DNA from 3 places in the Pantoea anthophila genome. Region 3 is predicted to be linked to each of the others. Evidence: predicted binding sites of a transcription regulator. Region 3 holds the regulator's gene; each other region holds the start of a gene.
What was found. The regulator PurR, encoded in region 3, represses purine synthesis genes. The targets are predictions, from matches to a motif close to CANGCAAACGTTTGCNTG.
Positions count from the first base shown of each region.

Region 1: the regulator PurR is predicted to act here: its motif matches at 2,344-2,361, upstream of purM (phosphoribosylformylglycinamidine cyclo-ligase).
Region 2: the regulator PurR is predicted to act here: its motif matches at 3,938-3,955, upstream of pyrC (dihydroorotase).

Region 1 covers NZ_CP110473.1:1,045,891-1,052,885, forward strand. Annotated here, with positions in the region: gene pstB (phosphate ABC transporter ATP-binding protein PstB) at 1-424, shown strand, start outside; gene purN (phosphoribosylglycinamide formyltransferase) at 606-1,244, opposite strand; gene purM (phosphoribosylformylglycinamidine cyclo-ligase) at 1,241-2,281, opposite strand; gene upp (uracil phosphoribosyltransferase) at 2,510-3,136, shown strand; gene uraA (uracil permease) at 3,281-4,564, shown strand; gene hda (DnaA inactivator Hda) at 4,672-5,373, shown strand; gene arsC (arsenate reductase (glutaredoxin)) at 5,370-5,711, opposite strand; gene bepA (beta-barrel assembly-enhancing protease) at 5,741-6,995, opposite strand, start outside.
Region 2 covers NZ_CP110473.1:2,482,147-2,489,141, reverse strand. Annotated here, with positions in the region: gene OJ965_RS14070 (cytochrome b) at 1-109, opposite strand, end outside; gene solA (N-methyl-L-tryptophan oxidase) at 404-1,516, opposite strand; gene bssS (biofilm formation regulator BssS) at 1,610-1,864, opposite strand; gene OJ965_RS14055 (hypothetical protein) at 2,104-2,376, opposite strand; gene dinI (DNA damage-inducible protein I) at 2,522-2,767, opposite strand; gene pyrC (dihydroorotase) at 2,830-3,873, opposite strand; gene OJ965_RS14040 (lipoprotein) at 4,008-4,571, opposite strand; gene grxB (glutaredoxin 2) at 4,687-5,334, opposite strand; gene rimJ (ribosomal protein S5-alanine N-acetyltransferase) at 5,630-6,223, shown strand; gene OJ965_RS14025 (YceH family protein) at 6,237-6,875, shown strand; gene OJ965_RS14020 (Gfo/Idh/MocA family protein) at 6,877-6,995, shown strand, end outside.
Region 3 covers NZ_CP110473.1:2,158,703-2,165,697, forward strand. Annotated here, with positions in the region: gene OJ965_RS12575 (TetR/AcrR family transcriptional regulator) at 1-94, shown strand, start outside; gene nemA (alkene reductase) at 145-1,242, shown strand; gene gloA (lactoylglutathione lyase) at 1,359-1,766, shown strand; gene rnt (ribonuclease T) at 1,886-2,554, shown strand; gene OJ965_RS12595 (Grx4 family monothiol glutaredoxin) at 2,598-2,933, opposite strand; gene OJ965_RS12600 (C40 family peptidase) at 3,299-4,087, shown strand; gene cydH (cytochrome bd-I oxidase subunit CydH) at 4,135-4,224, opposite strand; gene purR (HTH-type transcriptional repressor PurR) at 4,506-5,531, shown strand; gene punR (DNA-binding transcriptional activator PunR) at 5,528-6,433, opposite strand; gene punC (purine nucleoside transporter PunC) at 6,540-6,995, shown strand, end outside.

The DNA of each region.
Region 1 (6,995 bases), 1.1 Mb from region 3:
GCAGGGGGTACGCGACCGGCGGGTGCTGAACGAAGCCTGTGAGCGTGCGCTGCGTGCGGCGGCGCTCTGGGGTGAGGTGAAAGACCAGCTGTCTCAGAATGCGCTGACGCTCTCGACCGGACAGCAGCAGCGGCTGGTGATTGCCCGCGCTATTGCGATTGAACCGGAGGTTCTGCTGCTGGATGAGCCGACTTCTGCGCTGGACCCCATTTCGACGCTGGTGATTGAAGAGCTGATGACCACGCTGAAGCAGCATTTTACGCTGGTGCTGGTGACGCACAACATGCAGCAGGCCTCTCGCGTGTCAGATTACACCGCGTTTATGCATCAGGGCGTGCTGGTGGAGTTTGATGAGACCGACCGTATCTTCACCGCGCCGAAACAGCGCCGGACCGAAGATTATATTACGGGGCGTTACGGCTGAGTCCGCAACGGGAAAGGGGCGCTCTGTCACCGGCTCAGGGGGCCTGTGTCCTGCGTAAAGACGCAAAAGACGCCCTCCATGGCGGGCTCAGCGCGGGCCCTCCATGGCCCGCTATGCTTTACTCCGGACACAGGCCCCCATCGCTTCAGGTTTAACAGCTGTCTGTGTGACTTCCCGTCTATCAGTCGTTAGCATAGCCCTGCGGCGGCAGCGGTTCGCCATCCAGCCAGGCCTTACCGTCACGCATCGCCAGCCGTCCCTCAACAAACCAGTCGATGACCAGCGGATAGATGGCGTGCTCCTGATGCTGCACCCGCTCCGTGATCTCCGCCTCCGTGTCGTCGGCAAAAATCGGCACTTTTGCCTGCAGGATCACCGGCCCGCCATCCAGCTCGTCAGTGACAAAATGCACTGACGTGCCATGCTCGCTGTCACCGTTCTCCAGCGCCTGACGGTGCGTATGCAGGCCCGGATATTTCGGCAGCAGGGAAGGGTGAATATTCAGCAGGCGATCGTGAAAATGGGCCACGAATGCGCTGCTGAGAATACGCATATACCCCGCCAGGACGACAAGGTCGGGCGAGTACGCTTCAATCTCAGCGATCAGCTGGCGATCAAAGGCGTCCCGGTCGGTGAAATCGCTGGCGGCCAGCGCGTGAGCCGGGATGCCCGCCTCACGCGCCCGCGTTAAGCCAAAGGCAGCGGCGCGGTTGCTGAACACGGCAGCCACGCTGCCGTGAATGCGCCCGCTGGCGCAGGCGTCAAGGATGGACTGAAGATTGCTTCCGTTGCCGGAGATCAGTACAACCAGCTTTTTCATCCGTTGATGACCACACGCTCTTCCGCCTCTGACGCTTTGATCACGCCGAGCTTCCAGGCTTTCTCTCCGGCCGCTTCCATCAGCGCAATCGCTTTATACGCGTCGGCCGGGCTCAGGGCGATGACCATCCCGACGCCGCAGTTAAAGGTACGGTACATCTCGAAACGGCTGACGTTACCGGCCTGCTGCAGCCAGCTGAAGACGGCCGGCCACTGCCAGCTCTTCTCATCAATCACCGCCTGGGTGTTGTCGGGCAGCACGCGAGGAATATTTTCCCAGAAGCCGCCGCCGGTCAGGTGTGCGATAGCATGCACATCGACCTGTTCAATCAGGCTCAGGATATTTTTCACGTAGATGCGGGTCGGTTCCAGCAGATGATCAGCCAGCGGTTTGCCTTCCAGCTGTTCGGTCAGCGGATCGGTGTTGCTGACTTCCAGAATCTTGCGCACCAGCGAATAGCCGTTGGAGTGCGGGCCACTGGAGCCGAGGGCGATCAGCACGTCGCCATCCTGCACCTTGCTGCCATCAATGATTTCTGATTTTTCCACCACGCCCACGCAGAAACCGGCCACGTCGTAATCTTCGCCGTGATACATGCCTGGCATCTCGGCCGTTTCACCGCCGACCAGCGCACACCCTGACTGCAGACACCCTTCGGCGATGCCGGTGATCACCGCAGAGGCAGTGTCCACGTCCAGTTTGCCGGTCGCGTAGTAATCCAGGAAGAAGAGCGGCTCAGCACCCTGCACCACCAGGTCGTTAACGCACATCGCCACCAGGTCAACACCAATGGCGTCGTGACGTTTGAGATCCATCGCCAGACGCAGCTTGGTACCAACGCCATCGGTGCCGGAGACCAGCACGGGTTCACGGTATTTCTGCGGCAGCGCGCAAAGCGCACCAAAACCGCCCAGTCCACCCATCACTTCCGGGCGACGCGTCTTTTTCACTACGCCTTTAATACGGTCAACCAGGGCATTACCAGCATCAATATCAACACCGGCGTCTTTGTAACTGAGAGAGGTTTTGTCGGTCACTGCGAGGTCCCCACGCGAGTTGCGGTTGGTGGTTAAAATAAAGCGCGGCAATTCTAACAGTGCAGGCAAACGTTTGCGAGTCCGGGATTGCGCATCGGACAATTTTCATTAATCCTTGTTTTATCCCGGCCAGACTCGCGGCTTTGCGCAAGGACAGGTGGCGCAGAGCGGAAAAGGCGGTATAATCCCGCGATTTTTTTTAGCTCAACTCATTCCGGGAGAACACCAATGAAGATCGTGGAAGTCAGACACCCGCTGGTCAAACATAAACTGGGCCTGATGCGTGAGCATGATATCAGTACAAAGCGCTTTCGTGAGCTGGCGTCTGAAGTGGGCAGCCTGCTGACCTACGAAGCGACCGCCGATCTGGAAACGGAACGCGTCACCATTGAGGGCTGGAACGGCCCGGTTGAAATCGATCAGATCAAAGGCAAAAAGATCACGGTGGTGCCGATTCTGCGTGCCGGTCTTGGCATGATGGAAGGGGTTCTGGAGCACGTTCCCAGCGCCCGTATCAGCGTGGTTGGGGTTTACCGTGATGAAGAGACGCTGGAGCCGGTTCCCTATTTCCAGAAGCTGGTTTCTAACATCGAAGAGCGCCTGGCGCTGGTGGTAGACCCGATGCTGGCGACCGGGGGCTCAATGATCGCTACCATCGACCTGCTGAAAAAAGCGGGCTGCACCAGCATTAAAGTGCTGGTACTGGTTGCCGCCCCGGAAGGGATCGCTGCACTGGAGAAGGCACACCCTGACGTTGAGCTCTACACGGCGTCTGTGGATCAGGGACTGAATGAGAAGGGTTACATCATTCCCGGACTCGGCGATGCCGGGGACAAGATTTTCGGAACCAAATAAATCGCATAGCCGACCAGAGAGTCGGCTTTTTTTTGCAAAAAAAAGCTCTCCGACCGGGGCGGATTTGCCGCAGGGCTGACCCGCGTGCCTGAGGCTGTGCCTGAAGCGCGCACCCGTGGGGAAAATAACATAAGGGGATAAATGATGACTCGTCGCGCCATTGGCGTCACTGAACGACCGCCGTTACTGCAAACCATTCCACTCAGCCTGCAACACCTGTTCGCCATGTTTGGTGCCACGGTACTGGTGCCGATTCTGTTTCACATCAACCCGGCGACGGTTCTGCTGTTTAACGGCGTCGGCACGCTGATCTACCTCTTTATCTGTAAGGGCAAAATCCCCGCCTATCTCGGTTCCAGTTTCGCCTTTATCTCGCCGGTACTGCTGTTGCTGCCGCTGGGCTATGAGGTGGCGCTGGGAGGATTTATCCTCTGCGGGGTGCTCTTTTGCCTCGTGGCGCTGATTGTTAAACGCGCGGGAACCGGCTGGCTGGACGTGATGTTTCCGCCAGCGGCGATGGGTGCGATTGTCGCCGTAATCGGTCTGGAGCTGGCGGGCGTAGCGGCCAATATGGCGGGCCTGCTGCCGGCAGAAGGCAGCGCACCCGACAGTAAAACGGTGCTGATTTCGCTGGTGACCCTGGCCGTCACGGTATTTGGTTCGGTGCTGTTCCGCGGCTTCCTGGCGATCATCCCTATCCTGGTCGGCGTGGTGGCGGGTTATCTGCTCTCCGCGTTTATGGGCATTGTGGACTGGCGCGGCGTGGTCAGTGCCCCCTGGTTTGCCCTGCCGACTTTCTACACGCCGCGCTTTGAGTGGGTGGCGATGCTGACGATTCTCCCCGCCGCGCTGGTGGTGATTGCCGAACATATCGGGCATCTGGTGGTCACGGCTAACATCGTGAAGAAAGATCTCATCCGCGACCCCGGCCTGCATCGCTCAATGTTCGCCAACGGCTTATCGACGGTGATCTCCGGCTTCTTTGGCTCCACCCCGAACACTACCTATGGCGAAAACATCGGCGTCATGGCGATTACCCGTGTCTACAGTACCTGGGTAATTGGCGGTGCGGCGATTCTGGCGATCCTGCTCTCCTGCGTCGGCAAACTGGCGGCGGTGATCCAGGCGATCCCGGTGCCGGTTATGGGCGGCGTGTCGCTGCTGCTGTATGGCGTGATCGGCGCATCGGGTATCCGCGTTCTGATCGAATCGAAAGTCGATTACAACAAAGCGCAAAACCTGATCCTGACCTCGGTGATCCTGATCATTGGCGTCAGCGGCGCGAAGGTGCACATCGGCGCGGCAGAGCTGAAGGGCATGGCGTTAGCGACGATCGTGGGCGTCGGACTCTCATTGATCTTCCGGGTGATCTCGCTGCTGCGTCCGGAAGAAGTGGTGCTGGACGCCGAAGAATCCCGCGAGCCCTGATCGCATCGTGACGGACAGGATCGGGGCAGGGACGCCCCATTCATCTCTTTCTGAAAACTGTGGTAGACTTCCCCCGATTTTTTGCTTGTTCTCTTGCTGAGGTGCTTCTGAACACGCCGGCACAATTGTCATTGCCACTCTATTTACCTGACGATGAAACCTTCGCCAGCTTCTGGCCGGGGGAGAACCCGTCGCTGATTGCCGCGCTGAAAGGCGCTCTCAGCCAACAACATGGCAGCTATCTCTACTTCTGGTCACGCGAAGGCGGCGGGCGGAGTCATCTGCTGCACGCCGCGTGCGCCGAAATGTCCGCTCGCAGTGAAGCGGTGGGGTATGTGCCGCTGGACAAACGCACCTGGTTTGTACCGGAAGTGCTGGAGGGGATGGAGCAGCTGTCACTGGTCTGCATCGATAATATTGAGTGCATTGCCGGCGAGCCGGAGTGGGAGATGGCGATCTTCGATCTCTATAACCGCATTCTGGAAACCGGCAACACGCGGCTGTTCATCACCGGCGATCGTCCACCGCGCCAGCTGAATCTGCAGCTGCCGGATCTCGCCTCGCGCCTGGACTGGGGGCAAATCTATCGCCTGCAGCCGCTCTCCGATGAAGATAAACTGCAGGCGCTGCAACTGCGCGCCGGCTTACGCGGCTTTGAGCTGCCGGAGGATGTGGGACGTTTCCTGCTGAAGCGACTGGATCGTGAAATGCGCACCCTGTTTGAGACGCTGGATCGGCTGGATCGTGCCTCGATCAGCGCCCAGCGCAAACTTACCATTCCCTTTGTTAAAGAGACGCTCGGCCTTTAAAGAATGTCGAGCACCGCTTCGGGCGGACGTCCGATTCGCGCCCGATCGCCCTTGATCACAATCGGCCTTTCAAGCAGTTGCGGATGGGCGGCGAGCGCGTCCAGCAGCGCACTTTCCTCTTTATCACTCAACGCCAGTTCGCTGTAGAGCGCTTCTTTCGTCCGCATCAGCTGGCGTGCGCTCTGCATCCCCAGCTTCTGCAGCAGACTCTGCAGCGTCTCGCGGTCAGGCGGCGTCTGCAGATAGAGCACCACTTCCGGTACAAGGCCGCGGGCGTTCAGCAGGGCCAGAGTTTCGCGGCTCTTGCTGCAGCGCGGGTTGTGGTAAATCGTCACCATGTCAGGCTCTCCTTTTCCGGCTGTTATGCTCAGCCTTTCTGATATTGTTTGAAACGCTGCTGCAACTGACGCAGCTGATCGATACGGGCATCGTAGCGCGCCTGTTTCAGACTGCCGAGCGGCACCTGGGCGCTGGCGCTGCTCAGTGCGCTAATCGCCTGATCGAGCTGACCATTCAGTGCCAGACTCTCGGCCCGCGCCGAGAGCTCCTCATCATTCAGCCCCTGCTGAGCAGAAGCCTGCGCCAGTAAATCCCAGCCGTTGGGGTCATCCTTGTTTGCCCAGGTGTAGCGATTCAGAATGCGGCTGGCGCTGGCATACTGTTTCGCTTCTACATAGGCATTCGCCAGGTTGAGCTGCACCACCGGGCTGTTTTTCGCCCCGGTAGCCGCGGTGAGCAGGGCAATCGCCTGCTGCGGCTGGTTCAGACCGATATCGATATCGGACATGATGTCGAGGAACCAGACATTACCGGGCTGCTTCGCCAGCAGCGGGGTCATAATCCGCTTCGCGTCGGCAAAACTCTTCGCCTGCAAAAACTGTATCGCTTTGCCATATTGTGAGGCCTGCTGCTCACGCGAATTGCCGCTGGCATACTGGCTCAGCAGTTCGTCAGTGAGCTGATTGCGCCCGGTGGAGTACATGCCCAGCGCCCGGACCTTCGCCAGATAAAAATCCTCCGTCGACTGCACGACCACTGGCCGCATCTGGTTGGCGCGGTTTCGGGCATCCGCCAGACGGCTGTCGGGCAGGGGGTGCGTCAGCAGAATTTCCGGTGGCTTTGACGAGAAGCGGCTCTGATCGGCCAGCTTCTGCAAAAAGTTCGGCATCGCCTGCGGATCGAATCCGGCGCGCTGCAGCACCTGAATCCCGATGCGATCTGCCTCCTGCTCATTGCCCTGGGTAAAGCTGATGATCCCCTGCTGGGTGCCCGCCAGCGTACCGGTCAGTGCGGCCATGCCCGCCTGCGGACTCGCCATCGCCAGCAGAATAGAGCCCAGCGCACCGACCCAGGTCAACGGCGCATTGCGCTTCTGATCTTCCATCGCGCGCGCCAGATGGCGCTGGGTAACGTGAGAAATCTCATGCGCCATTACCGACGCCAGCTGGCTTTCATTCTCGGTAAAGCGGAACAGCGCGGAGTGCAGCACCACATTGCCGCCAAAAAAGGCAAAGGCGTTCAGCTCATCGTTCTGTATCAAAAAGAAGTGGAACGGCGTTTTCACCGAGTCAGCGTGCGCAACCAGGCGCTGGCCGAGCTGATTGATGTACTGATTAAGAAGC
Region 2 (6,995 bases), 320 kb from region 3:
CGACCATCCATAATCCCAGCGCAAACATGCCATAAATGGCCAGCGCCATCGACCAGTGCAGCAGCACAGCAACCCGGCCAAACTGATGCGGTGTATTACGTAATAACATAATCTGAGCGTCACATAGAAATAATATGAAATAAGCATCCACATTATGAAATACAAAAGCAATCGCCCTTACGCTTCTATAAACTTAAAAAAATCATCGGAAAAGGTTGAATAAAAAGGCAGGGAAATGGGCAATATTACTGAATAATAATTTTGATGAGGGGAAAACGGTCAACCTCATTCCGTGCAAATGAACAATCGGGGCGAAATAAGGGCGAATTTTTGTCAGGGAAATTCAACTTGCGTCAATTTTTGTCAGCAGGATGGCACCCTGTGATGCCATCCGTTTGCAGAGTCAGAAACGCGAAAGGCGGAACGGAGAGAGATCAAAGGAAAAAGGTTTCTGCTGCGCAAATTCCGCGGCCAGTTCGCCCAGCACGCTGGCAAATTTAAAGCCGTGTCCGCTGAGTCCGGTTATCAGCAGGCGATTGGGTTCGCCCGGCAGCGTATCAATAATAAAATCTTCATCCGGGCTGAAGTCGTAGCTGCACGCTTCACCATGCAGACAGACACCGACGCCCGGTAAGAACTGGCGCAGGAAGCCAAAAGCTTCACTGCCATCTGCCGCCACGGCACCGAAGGGTTTACGATCTTCAGGCTGCTGCATCGGCTGTCCGCCATCGTGACGACCCACTTTCAGGGCGTTATTGTCGGCCGGGAAGCCATAGAACTGGCTGCCGTCACGCATCTCGACGGTAAAACCCGGGAACCTGTTGTTCTCGCTGTAGCGACCATCAGCCTGATACCAGGCAAACACCTTACGGGTAGGGGCAACCGGCAGATTAGGGATGAGTTTTCCGACCCAGGTACCGGCGCTGACCACCATTTTACGGCCGCGATAGACACCATCCAGCGTCGTAACCTGCTGAAGATCGCCATCCCGTCCCAGTTCTGAGACCGGGCAGTTGAACAGCTGGGCACAGCCTGCCTGTTCCGCCAGCTGAACCCAGCTGCGCACCGCCTGTTCACATTTCAGGAAGCCCGACTGCGGCTCAAATACGCCCAGATAGCCCTCTGGTACGTTAATCTGTGGCCAGCGCTGACGCACTTCCCCGGGCTGCATCACCTCAATGTTAAGCCCCCAGCGGCTTGCGCTGTCGATAACGTTGCGGATAAAAGGGGAGTCGTGAAGGGCGAGGTTAAGCACGCCGCTGCGATGCATAATACGCTCACCGGCTCGCTGTTCCAGTTCATCCCACAGCGTCTGCGCCCGCAGTACCAGCGGCACATAACGTTCACCTTCGCCGTAGGCGTGACGAATCAGACGGCTTTCGCCATGATGCGTGCCCTGATTGTGAGGAGGGTGGGCGCTGTCGATCATTAATACCGAGAGGCCTGCCTGGGTGGCATAGTAGCCAGCCGCCGCACCTACTGAGCCACTGCCAACGACGATAAGATCATAAATCATGGTAACTACGCTCTAAGAGTCAGATAATCAACAGCATACCGAAACAGAAACGAAAAAGGCACCCCTGAGGGTGCCCCTTTGATGTGGCAGAAACTAATGCTTACTGAGGAGTCGTTCCATCTGCTCGGCGGATTCAATCTTGGCGATGCCTGCTTCGAGGATCGAGATGAACTGCCTTGCCACATCCGTTGTCAGCCAGTAGGTGGGGCCAACATCCGCTTCTTCTTCTTTTTGATCCTGCGACGACAGCGAGTGCAGGCGGATCATCATGGCGTCATAGCTATCAACGGTACTGATATCCCAGCCCACCAGCGGGTGAGTCTGAATAACGTCTTTTCTTCTGTCCATTATAACCTCCTTATTACTCGTTAAACGAAGTGCATGATGAGGTTCAATGCGGCTTTTTTATTCCGATAGCGAAACAATTATAACAGTAAACCCGGGTGTCACTGTTTAAAAAATGCCGTGAGTCAGCTTCTCACAGAATATTCGCTTTTAACAGGCAGGAGTCAAAAAATAAAATGCCTGGCAGGCAGGCATTTTTTTACGATTCAGTGGGCAGGCGAAAAGCGGGACAGGCCGCCGGTTCAGAGCGCCGGGCTGTCTGGTACGATGCCGCCGACGCGTTTCTGCAGGGATTCTGCCAGACGGGCAAAATGTTGCTGAAGCTGTTCATCATGGTTTTGATTCTGGGCTTCCAGCGACAGATTGTGCACCAGCAGCTGGCTGGCACGATCGTCAAGACAGAAAATCAGACTGGAAAAGGCATTTTCCAGCACCGTTAAACGACGCTGCTGATCACCAATCAGTGCTAACAACTCACCAAAGGTCATCGCCTCTTCCGGTTTATCAGTAGTCATGGTGTCGCACCTCCTGTTATGCGTGACGAGCGCAAGGATAGGGCATTGATCAGTAAGAGTCTAGATGCAGGAAGAGGGAAGTGCGAGAGGGGAGAAAAGATAAAAAAACCGGGTGGCGACACCCGGAAAAAAAGCACAGTGGCGGTTAATCAGTAATGAACCAGTCGTCAGCACTCTCCCACGTCTGTTGCAGGATTTCGCTGATCTGGTCGCGCGTCTCTTTTCCACCGCCCAGCACGCTGAGATTGTTGGCACTGGCATAACGTACCTTGACGTGATTGGTCGAGTCAGGGAACTGTTCGTCAATGCGGCGCGACAGTTCATCGCTTAACGCCTCTATCGCGCCAGCAGGAAGAGGTCGGGTATTTGATACGGTAATTTCAACACGCATAGCAGCCTCCGGATAAGATACTGTATATATTTACAGTATCCATCCGCCGGAGGCAAGCAAAATTATGCAACGCGCCAGTTGAGCGTTTCACCCGCGAGGAAAGGAATCAGAGCGTCACTGCCCAGCGCAATGGACGCCGGCACCTGCCAGGGCTCACGCACCAGGGTAATTGTGCCTTCATTCAGCGGCAGGCCATAGAAACGCGGGCCGTTTTCAGAACAGAACGCTTCGAAATGCTCCAGCGCATTCAGCTCTTCAAACACGGTCACGTAGGCCGCCAGCGAGGTCGGCGCATTAAATACGCCCGCGCAGCCACAGGCAGACTCTTTAAGATGCTGCAGATGCGGAGCGGTGTCGGTGCCGAGGAAGAAACGCGGATGACCGCTGGCCACGACCCTGCGCAGCGCGTCCTGATGCACATTGCGCTTGAGAATCGGCAGGCAGTAAAGATGCGGGCGAATTCCGCCCACCAGCATGTGGTTGCGGTTAAACATCAGGTGCTGCGGCGTAATGGTCGCGCCCAGCGTCTCATCGGCAGCAGCGACATAATCCGCGGCATCCTGGGTGGTGATATGCTCCATCACCACTTTCAGCCCCGGAAACTGACTGCGCAGCGGCACCATCACGGTGTCAATGAAGCGGGCTTCACGATCAAAAATGTCGATATGGGCATCGGTGACTTCGCCATGAACCAGCAGCGGCATACCCAGCTGCTGCATCCGCTCCAGTACGCGGGCGATGGAGGCGATATTGGTGACGCCGTGGCTGGAGTTAGTGGTGGCATGAGCCGGATAGAGCTTGGCGGCGGTAAACAGACCGGATGTGAAGCCACGCTCAAGCTCATCCGGATCCAGTGAGTCAGTGAGATAACAGGTCATCAGCGGCGTAAAGGCGTGATCGGCGGGCAACGCGGCCAGGATGCGGTCGCGGTACGCTTCTCCTGCCGCCACGCTGGTCACCGGCGGCACCAGGTTAGGCATCACGATGGCACGACCATTAACCGCGCTGGTATAGGGCAGGACCGTTTTAAGCATCTCATCGTCACGCAGATGAATGTGCCAGTCGTCAGGGCGACGCAGGGTAAGTTGCTGAGGTTGTGCTGTCATCAGTGAAGCTCCGGCAGAAAGGAAACAGAAGGCATGTTTTGGCCGGGGTCTAAGCATAAGGATTCAGGCAACCGTTTGCACCTGCTTTTTCTGCTGACAGCAAAAATCCGCGCCGGATGGCGCGGCAATCGGGATTACTGCGTGAAGGGGATGACCAGTTCGCCCGGTCTGACTTCCAGTCCTTTGGCAAATTTTTTCGCCAGTGACTCACCCTTACTGCGGTCAGCGCTGAGACGGTACGCCGGGTTTTGATCGAAATAGCTCTTCAGCGACTGATTCAGATAAGGCGTCAGGGTTTTCATGATGGCGGCCATTTTCTCCGGCGCCACCTGTGCGTCGGTTATCTCCAGATCGCGCAGAAAGATCGCCCCCTGCTGTGGGTCATAGACGGGCTGTGCGCGCATCGTCAGCTGCATGTCAGCCTGCTGCGGGCCGAACAGAGAGGTGACGTTAATCTTTGCATTGCCGGAGAGCGACACTTTGCCAGGTTCTGTGCGGCCGATCTGGCTGGTGAGATTATTCAGGACAATATGCGCATTGACCAGACCGGACACGCTAATGTCTTTCTCGTAGTTGTTATGCTTTTGCAGCGCCTGGTTCACTTCCTGTTCGCTGATAGTGTACTGCGTCAGTTTATTGCAGCCGCTCACCAGCAGCACAAACATCAGGGCAGTCAGCCCGAAAAATACCTTTTTCATCGTTCTATATCCTGGATAACAAAGTCAGTTAACAGGATATAGCGTGCCTGAATGCGTGAGAGGTGTCATCAGAAAAGGGATGAGAAACACCGCGGCGTCTCTCATCCGGGCGGGATTACTGCGCAATAGAAGAAAGCAGATTGACCTGGGTCTGTTTGGCCATATTGTCACGGTAGTCAGCGACCCGTGCTGGCCAGTCGATGCCCGGAACCAGCGTCAGGGAGCGCAGCAGCGGGAAGAGGCTGAAATCATCTTCCGACAGCTCGCCGTTAACCGCATTAGGCTGGACGATCAGGCCGTCCAGTTTGCGCAGATCGCCGCTGACTTTTTTAATCAGTCCGGCCGAATGCGTTTTCAGCTCCTCGAAATCACCAATGCTGGCCTGCTTTTTCGCGCGGAAATAGTCACGTGCCGCCGGGGTGGCAAACTCAGCAAAAGGGGCCTCGGCAATGCGCGGCAGCAGCAGCTTATTCACGTAGCTGTTCATGTGACGCAGCCAGTCGCCAATGGCCGGATTGAGCGCACCGGTAATCAGCGGTTTGCCATCCTGCTGGTCGACATAGTGCACAATCTCCATGCTTTCGGGCATCGCGCTGCCATCCTTTTTCTGCAGGACAGGCGCCATTTTCTGGCCAATCAGTCGCTGAGGCGTCTCTTCATCGTCATTGAGCATGACCACCAGCTCAACCGGCAAATTCTTCAGACCAAAAATCATGCGCGCTTTCACACAGAAGGGGCAGTGGTCGTAGATATAGAGCTTCATCCTGATCTCCCTCGTTTACAGGTTAATGTTTAACAGAGTGAATCATTTCATCCTGTTTCGGGCGCCTGAAAAGTATGGAAGAGATTCCCCCTCCCGGCAAACCAGCCCGACAGATGGCCGGGCTGAACGGGCGTTGATGACGCCTGAGCAGGGGCGTCTGCGCGGTGATAATGGAACAAAATCAACCTCTTTACGGCAAAAAATCCGTAATGTTTTACCGCAGCCCAGGCGGCGGTTATAGTGAAAGCCAGATAATGACGGCTTTCACTCTCAGCCATTGATTTCAGGAGTCAGGATGTTTGGCTATCGTTCTGCCGCGCCCAGGGTGCGCTTAACCACCGATCGGCTGGTGGTCCGTCTGGTTCACGAACGTGATGCCTGGCGAATGGCAGATTACTACGCGGAAAACCGCCTGTTTTTAAAACCGTGGGAGCCGGTGCGCGATGACAGTCACTGCTATCCCTCCGGCTGGCAGGCGCGGCTGGGGCTGATCGCCGACATGCATAAGCAGGGCTCGGCCTTCTATTTTATTCTGATGGACAGCGAAGAAACCGAAGTGCGCGGCGTAGCCAACTTCAGCAACGTACTGCGCGGTTCCTTTCACGCCTGTTATCTTGGCTATTCGCTGGGCGAAAAGTGGCAGGGACAGGGGCTGATGTTTGAAGCGTTACAGTCTGCTATCCGCTACATGCAGCGTCAGCAGCATATTCACCGCATCATGGCGAACTACATGCCGCACAACCAGCGCAGCGGCGACCTGCTGGCGCGCCTCGGTTTTGAGAAAGAGGGATATGCGAAAGACTATCTGCTGATTGACGGACGCTGGCAGGATCACGTGCTGACAGCGCTAACCCAGCGGGAATGGACGCCTGACCGGCGTGGACAATAATGAGGACGCAAGCATGAAGATGGCTTTATCGGCGCAGGCGCTGCGCGTGCTGGGCTGCCTGCTGGAGAAGCAGGTCACCACGCCGGAACAGTATCCGCTGTCACTGAATGGAGTCGTGGTGGCCTGTAACCAGAAATCAAACCGTGAGCCGGTGATGGAGCTGAGTGAAAGCGCGGTGCAGGATGAACTCGATCAGCTGGTGAAGCGGCATCTGGTTACCGCCAGCAGCGCGTCCGGTCAGCGGGTCGTGAAATATGAGCAGCGTTTCTGTAACTCCGCCTTTGGTACGCTGAAGCTGAACAGCGCCGAAGTTGCCGTGCTGACGTTACTGATGCTGCGCGGTCCGCAGACGCCAGGCGAACTACGCACCCGCAGCGGTCGTCTTCATGAGTTCAGTGACGTCAGCGAAACAGAACAGACGCTGGAAGGCCTGATGCAGCGTGACGACAGCGCCCGGGTGATCCGCCTGGCGCGCGAGCCGGGCAAGCGCGAAAGCCGCTTTATGCATCTGCTGGCCGGGGAGAGCGACACGCCACTGGCCGCCGATGAGCCGGAAGAGCAGGGCGATCTGGCAAGGCGTGTGGCCACCCTGGAACAGCAGGTCGCCCGGCTTCAGGCTCAGCTCACTCAACTGCTGCAGCCGGAGCATTAAGATGACTTTACGTATTGGTGTGGTGGGACTCGGCGGTATCGCACAGAAAGCCTGGCTGCCGGTGTTGTCGGCGGCGACAGACTGGACGCTGGTGGGGGCATTTTCGCCGAATCAGGCCAA
Region 3 (6,995 bases):
GCTGGGTGCCAGCCTGCAGAGCAAAATTTCCCGCGAGGCGCAGCCCCTGCGCCTCGCACTGAGTACCATCGAACAGTGGCTAGAACGCCACTGATTTTTAAAAAACGTGTTTGTAGACGACTGGTCTACTAATCAGGAGCTATTATGGCGAGTACCCAGCTGTTTCGTCCGCTGAAAGTTGGCGCAATTACCGTCCCAAACCGCGTCTTTATGGCACCGCTGACCCGTCTGCGCAGCATTGAGCCAGGCGATATTCCGACGCCAATGATGGCGGAATATTACCGTCAGCGCGCCAGCGCCGGTCTGATCATCACCGAAGCCACGCAGGTCTCTTTCCAGGCCAAAGGCTATGCCGGTGCGCCGGGTTTACATACGCAGCCGCAGATTGCGGCGTGGAAACGCATTAACGAAGGCGTACATCAGGCGGGCGGCCACACCGCCGTGCAGCTGTGGCACACCGGTCGTATTTCCCACAACAGCGTTCAGCCGGAAGGTAAAGCCCCGGTCGCCCCGTCGGCGATTGCGGCGGGTACCCGAACCTCACTGCGTGCTGAAGATGGCAGCGTCTACCGCGAAGAGACCTCAGAGCCACGCGAACTGACGATTCCTGAGATCCAGCAGATCGTAGCTGATTTCGGTCAGGCGGCTGCGAATGCGCGTGAAGCGGATTTTGACCTGCTTGAGCTGCACTCGGCACACGGTTACCTGATTCATCAGTTCCTGGCCCCGGATTCCAACCAGCGTACCGACGAATATGGCGGCAGCATCGAAAAACGCGGTCGTTTCGCGCTGGAAGTGGTGGATGCGGTCATTGCAAACTGGTCAGCCGATCGTATCGGTATCCGCGTCTCGCCGATCGGCAGCTTCCAGAATCTGGATAACGGCCCGGATGAAGAAGAAGCGGCGCTGTGGTACATCGGCGAGCTGGCGAAACGCAACATCGCCTACCTGCACCTTTCAGAACCAGACTGGGCCGGCGGCAAGCCTTACACGGATGCCTTCCGTCAGAAAGTACGTGACCTGTTCCCGGGTGCCATTATCGGTGCCGGTGCCTACACGGTCGAGAAAGCGGACGATTTGATTAGTCGCGGTCTGATCGATGCCGTCGCGTTTGGTCGCGACTACATCGCGAACCCGGATCTGGTTGAGCGTCTGCAGCAGGATGCCCCTCTGAATCCTCAGCGTCCGGAAAGCTTCTATGGCGGCGGCGCGGAAGGCTACATCGACTACCCGACACTGTAAACCTGTCTGGCTGCCGTCCGGGACGATGACGGCGGCCATTATTCAATGGCGATTTTCATCGCTATACTTAGCGCCTGGGTCATCCGGCGATGGCGTTTTACTTCAAAGAGGATGTTATGCGTTTACTACATACCATGCTGCGCGTTGGCGATCTGCAACGTTCAATTGATTTCTACACCCGTGTGCTGGGCATGCGCGTGCTGCGTCAGAGCGAAAACACCGAATATAAATATACCCTGGCTTTTGTGGGCTACACCGACGAAAGCGAAGGGGCGGTTATCGAACTGACCTATAACTGGGGCGTGGACAAGTATGATCTCGGCAACGCCTATGGTCATATCGCGCTGGGCGTGGATGACGCGGCTGCCGCCTGCGAACGTATCCGTCAGAATGGCGGTAACGTGACGCGTGAAGCGGGCCCGGTGAAGGGTGGCTCCACCATTATCGCTTTTGTTGAAGATCCGGACGGCTACAAAATCGAGCTGATCGAAAACAAAGATGCCGGTAAAGGCCTCGGCAACTGATCCTGCCGCCAGCCTGCCCTCCCGGGCGGGCTGAATCCCCTTCTCTGCGCTTCATCTGCTGCACCCGGCCCCGTTTTTTGCCATAATGCGCGCTGCCCTTTTCCTGCAACGAGATCCTGATGTCTGAATCGAATTCCCCTAATGCACTCAATCAACGTTTCCGTGGCTTCTATCCGGTGGTCATCGACGTGGAAACCGCCGGTTTCAACGCACAAACCGATGCGTTACTGGAAATTGCCGCTATCACGCTGAAAATGGATGAAGAGGGATGGATTCAGACAGACCAGACGCTGCATTTTAACGTCGAACCTTTTGTCGGATCGCTGCTGCACCCTGAAGCGCTGGCCTTTACCGGTATCGATCCCGCTAATCCGCTGCGCGGTGCCGTCAGTGAATATGAAGCGCTGCACGCCATTTTTAAAATGGTGCGCAAGGGGATCAAGGACAGCGGCTGCAATCGCGCCATCATGGTGGCGCACAACGCCACGTTTGACCTGAACTTTATGTCTGCGGCGGCTGAGCGTGCCAGCCTGAAACGTAATCCGTTTCACCCCTTTGCGACCTTTGACACGGCAGCCCTGAGCGGGCTGGTGCTGGGTCAGACCGTGCTGGCGAAGGCGTGTATCGCTGCGGGAATGGAGTTTGACAGCAGTCAGGCACACTCGGCGCTATATGATACGCAGCAGACCGCAACGCTGTTCTGTGAGCTGGTGAACCGCTGGAAGCGGCTAGGTGGCTGGCCCCTGCCCTTTGCCGAAGGCGATGCAGACGCCAGCGCCTCCGTCTGAGGAATGCCACAACGAAAAAGGCCGACATTGCGTCGGCCTTTTTTTATTCTGCTTCTTTAAATTTTTCTGCGGTCTCTTTAATCAGCGACTGCAGTTCACCACGCTGTAACATCTCAACGATGATGTCGCATCCACCGACCAGTTCACCGTCTACCCACAGCTGCGGGAAGGTTGGCCAGTTGGCGTACTTTGGCAGCTCTGCACGAATGTCCGGGTTCTGCAGAATATCCACGTAAGCAAAACGCTCACCGCAGGCTGACAGTGCCTGCACCGCCTGTGCAGAGAAGCCGCAGCTTGGCAGCTTCGGAGAACCTTTCATGTACAGCAGGATCGGGTTTTCTGCGATCTGGCGCTGAATTTTTTCTACAGTACTCATAATTGCCTTCCTTAATTCGTCACTTCGTGTTTGTTTATTGTAGCGACTTCGCAGCGTGACTGAAAACGAGATTTTGATCGCTGCCTGCTGAAATCGCCATCCTGGTTAAGTCATGACAGGCACAGCGTGAATTTCTGATTATTAACAGCCGGTAACAGATTAATAATTCGTAATAATTTCGTTGATATAAGACGCTGAAAATGTTCATTTTCAGCACAATCGCGTGGGTTGCAAAGATTAACAATAAAAGGCATTACAGTTTTTAAAAGAACTGGACTAGAATGGCTTCGGCGCTGATCCTGGATCAGATTAATCTCAACTTTGTCGCGGTGCGTAGTGGCCCTGACAACTTAACTACTTAATGGACTATGCGTTTAATCATTACGCTTTTTATGCTGGCCTTTGCGCAACTGTTCTTCAACATCGCCGCCGCGTCTCCGCACGCTCCGGTGAACGTCAGTACGCATAAAGCAGAGAAAAAGAGTGCGCGCGAGGATGAGCGCCGCAAACGTCGCGTGGTGAAAACCACGACAAAAAAAACCCGTCTCAGCCCGGTTCAGAAACTCAAAACGAAAAAACAGAAAAAAGTTGAACTGACCGCTAAACAGACACCTGCCAAAAAAACCTCGCTTAAGACCGCCCGACTCAGCACCAAAGAGAAAAAACGCTACGGCCACCAGCGCCTGCTGAAAAACGCCGATGCCAGCGAGACCGGCACCATTAAAATGAGCAAATCTCACCGTCAGCGCTACCAGAAAGCGCGTGAAACGGCGATGACCAAGCTCATGGGCCAGCTGGGCAAACCTTATCAGTGGGGCGGCACCTCCCCCCACACCGGCTTCGACTGCAGCGGTCTGGTCTGGTACGCCTATAAAGATCTGGTGAAGTTTAAAATTCCGCGCACCGCTAACGAGATGTATCACCTGCGTGACGCTGCCCCTATCAAACGTGAGTCACTGGAAAAAGGCGATCTGGTCTTCTTCCGCATTAATGGCCGCGGAACCGCGGATCACGTCGGGGTTTACCTGGGTGACGGCAAGTTTATTCAGTCACCGCGTACCGGCAAAGATATTCAGATCAGTGCGTTAGGGGAAGATTACTGGCAGCGTCACTACATAGGTGCGCGTCGTGTAATGACGCCGAAAACCATTCGCTGAGCTGATGCAGCGTCAGAAAAAAGCCGGGAGAAGTCCCGGCTTTTTTATCAGTGCAGTACAGCGGTAAAACTAAAGGCCACAATCATCAGCAGGCAGCCGACAGTGGTCATTAACGCCAGTTTAAGATCGGTACTCATGGGTTGCTCCTTAACCACATAATCATTGTGGTTATTCTATTTTCCCACAGCTGTGGGTAAAAATCTCGTTTTATCCGTTCAGCCTTGTTAGAATCCCGCCCTTGTTGCGCAACGCGCGCAGCCCTGATTCCGTTTGCGCACTTTTTCAGGCATTTATTCTCCGTCGGCCGCCGGTTTAATGCGCCATAACACGGCATTTTTGCGGAAAATACCCTGAGCAGACGCAAACGTTTAACACTACGCTTATCATACAGTTAGATAAGTCCTGGAGTCCGATTTTCATGGCAACAATTAAAGATGTGGCAAAACGCGCTGGCGTCTCCACGACCACGGTTTCGCACGTCATCAATAAAACCCGCTTCGTGGCTGAAGAGACGCGCGATGCGGTCTGGCAGGCGATCAAGGAACTGCACTACTCGCCGAGCGCCGTGGCGCGCAGCCTGAAGGTGAATCACACCCGGACGCTGGGGCTGCTGGCCACCTCCAGCGAAGCGCCCTATTTCGCTGAGATTATCGAAGCGGTCGAGAATCACTGTTTTGACAAAGGCTATACGCTGATTCTGGGGAATGCGCATAACGATCTGCAAAAACAGCGCGCCTACCTCAGCATGATGGCGCAGAAGCGCGTCGATGGTCTGCTGGTCATGTGCTCTGAATACCCGGACGACCTGCTGCAGATGCTGGAAGAGAACCGCAATATCCCGATGGTGGTGATGGACTGGGGCGAGTCGCGCGCCGACTTCACCGATACGGTGCTGGATAACGCCTTCCAGGGTGGCTATCTGGCGGGACGCTATCTGATTGAGCGCGGCCACCGCGACATCGGCGCCATCCCCGGTCAGATGGAGCGCAACACCGGGGGCGGACGTCATGCCGGTTTCCTTAAGGCGCTGGAAGAGGCGGGCATTCAGCCGCGCGCCGAGTGGATCGTGCAGGGTGACTTTGAGCCGGAGTCGGGCTATCAGGCGATGCAGCAGATCCTGTCGCAGAAGCAGCGCCCGACGGCGGTGTTCTGCGGTGGCGACATCATGGCGATGGGGGCGATTTGCGCCGCTGACGAGATGGGTCTGCGGGTTCCACAGGACATTTCGGTGATCGGTTATGACAATGTGCGCAACGCGCGCTATTTTGCGCCCGCACTGACCACCGTCCATCAGCCCAAGGCTCAGCTGGGTGAGAAGGCGCTGGATATGCTGCTTGATCGCATTACCAGCAAGCGCGAAGTGTCGCAAACGATTGAAGTCCATCCCACGCTGATTGAACGCCGTTCAGTTGCGGATGGTCCGTTCCGCGACTATCGCCGTTAATCCTCGCTTAACCACTCCTGATTAAGCGTTTGCGCATCACCCAGATAGCTGAGTAACCAGCCTGTTGCCGGTGATGCGCGATCCTCTGCCCAGCTGACACAGCAGGGGCTGTCCGGAAACGCCTGCGGCAGCGTGAGCTCCACCAGCGCGCCGCTGTCGAGCAGTGGCCGGGCCAGATGGCCTGGCACCATCGCCACGCACAATCCCGCCTGCACACACTCCAGCCCGGTTTGCCATTCCGGCACCACCAGCCTGCGCTGATTGTCCAGCGTCCACGTCATGCGCCGCGGCAGCGCCCGTGACGTATCCTCCAGCACCAGCGACGGCCAGTGACGCAGCGTGTCATCATCAATCCGGGTTGCCTGCGTCAGAGGATGATCGGGTGCAACCACGCAGCGCCAGTTGAGCTTCCCCATATCCCGAAACGCAAACCGTCCGCCAACCGGTATCGCCTGGGTCGCACCAATCGCGACATCGACCCGGCCATCGGCCAGGGCATCCCAGACCCCGTTGAAGACCTCATAGCTGATGTGCAGCTCCATGTCCGGGAAGTGGCGATAAAAATCTTTAACCAGCTGCCGGGTACGCTGCGGTTTGGCGATGCGGTCAACGGCAATGCTTAGCTGTCCGCGCCAGCCGTTAGCCAGCTGCTGACACTGCTGCCGGGTTGCGAGCATTTTTTTGATGACGCTGCGCCCTTCCCTGACAAAATGCTCTCCCGCCGGGGTCAGTACCACTTCACGGTGCTGACGCTCAAACAGCGGCACCGCCAGCCAGGTTTCCAGCTGGCGAACCGTATAGCTGATGGCAGACGGCACCCGATGTAACTCCTGCGCGGCGGCGCTGAAACTGCCCCCGCGTGCAACCGCGTCAACCACTTCCAGTGCATACTCTGACCACATAATCTGCCTTCAAAAATTTTAACAGCAACCGGCAAATATTACCGTTTCACAGCCGCAAACGCACCTTTTACACTCTGCCGCGTTTACCCTGCAAAATGAGAATCTGATGTTGTCGAATATAGGATTTATGCCCTACCTCGCTCTGCTCAGCATGCTGGGCTTTTTAGCCACCGATATGTACCTGCCCGCCTTTGGCGCGATGCAGGAGACGTTCCGCACCTCGCCCGGCCTGATCAGCGCCAGCATGAGTCTGTTTCTGGCCGGCTTCGCCTGTGGTCAGCTCTTCTGGGGCCCGCTCTCCGATCGCATCGGCCGTAAACCCGTGCTGCTGGCCGGGCTGGCACTGTTCGCCGCTGGCTGTGCGGGTATGCTGTGGGTGAATGATATCTTTCTGATGCTGGCGCTGCGCTTCATTCAGGCGATTGGTGTCTGTGCTGCCGCCGTAAGCTGGCAGGCGCTGGTCATCGACCGCTATCCGGCGGCGCGCGCCAGCAAAGTGTTCGCCACGATCATGCCGCTGGTGGCCCTCTCACCGGCGCTGGCACCGCTGCTCGGGGCATGG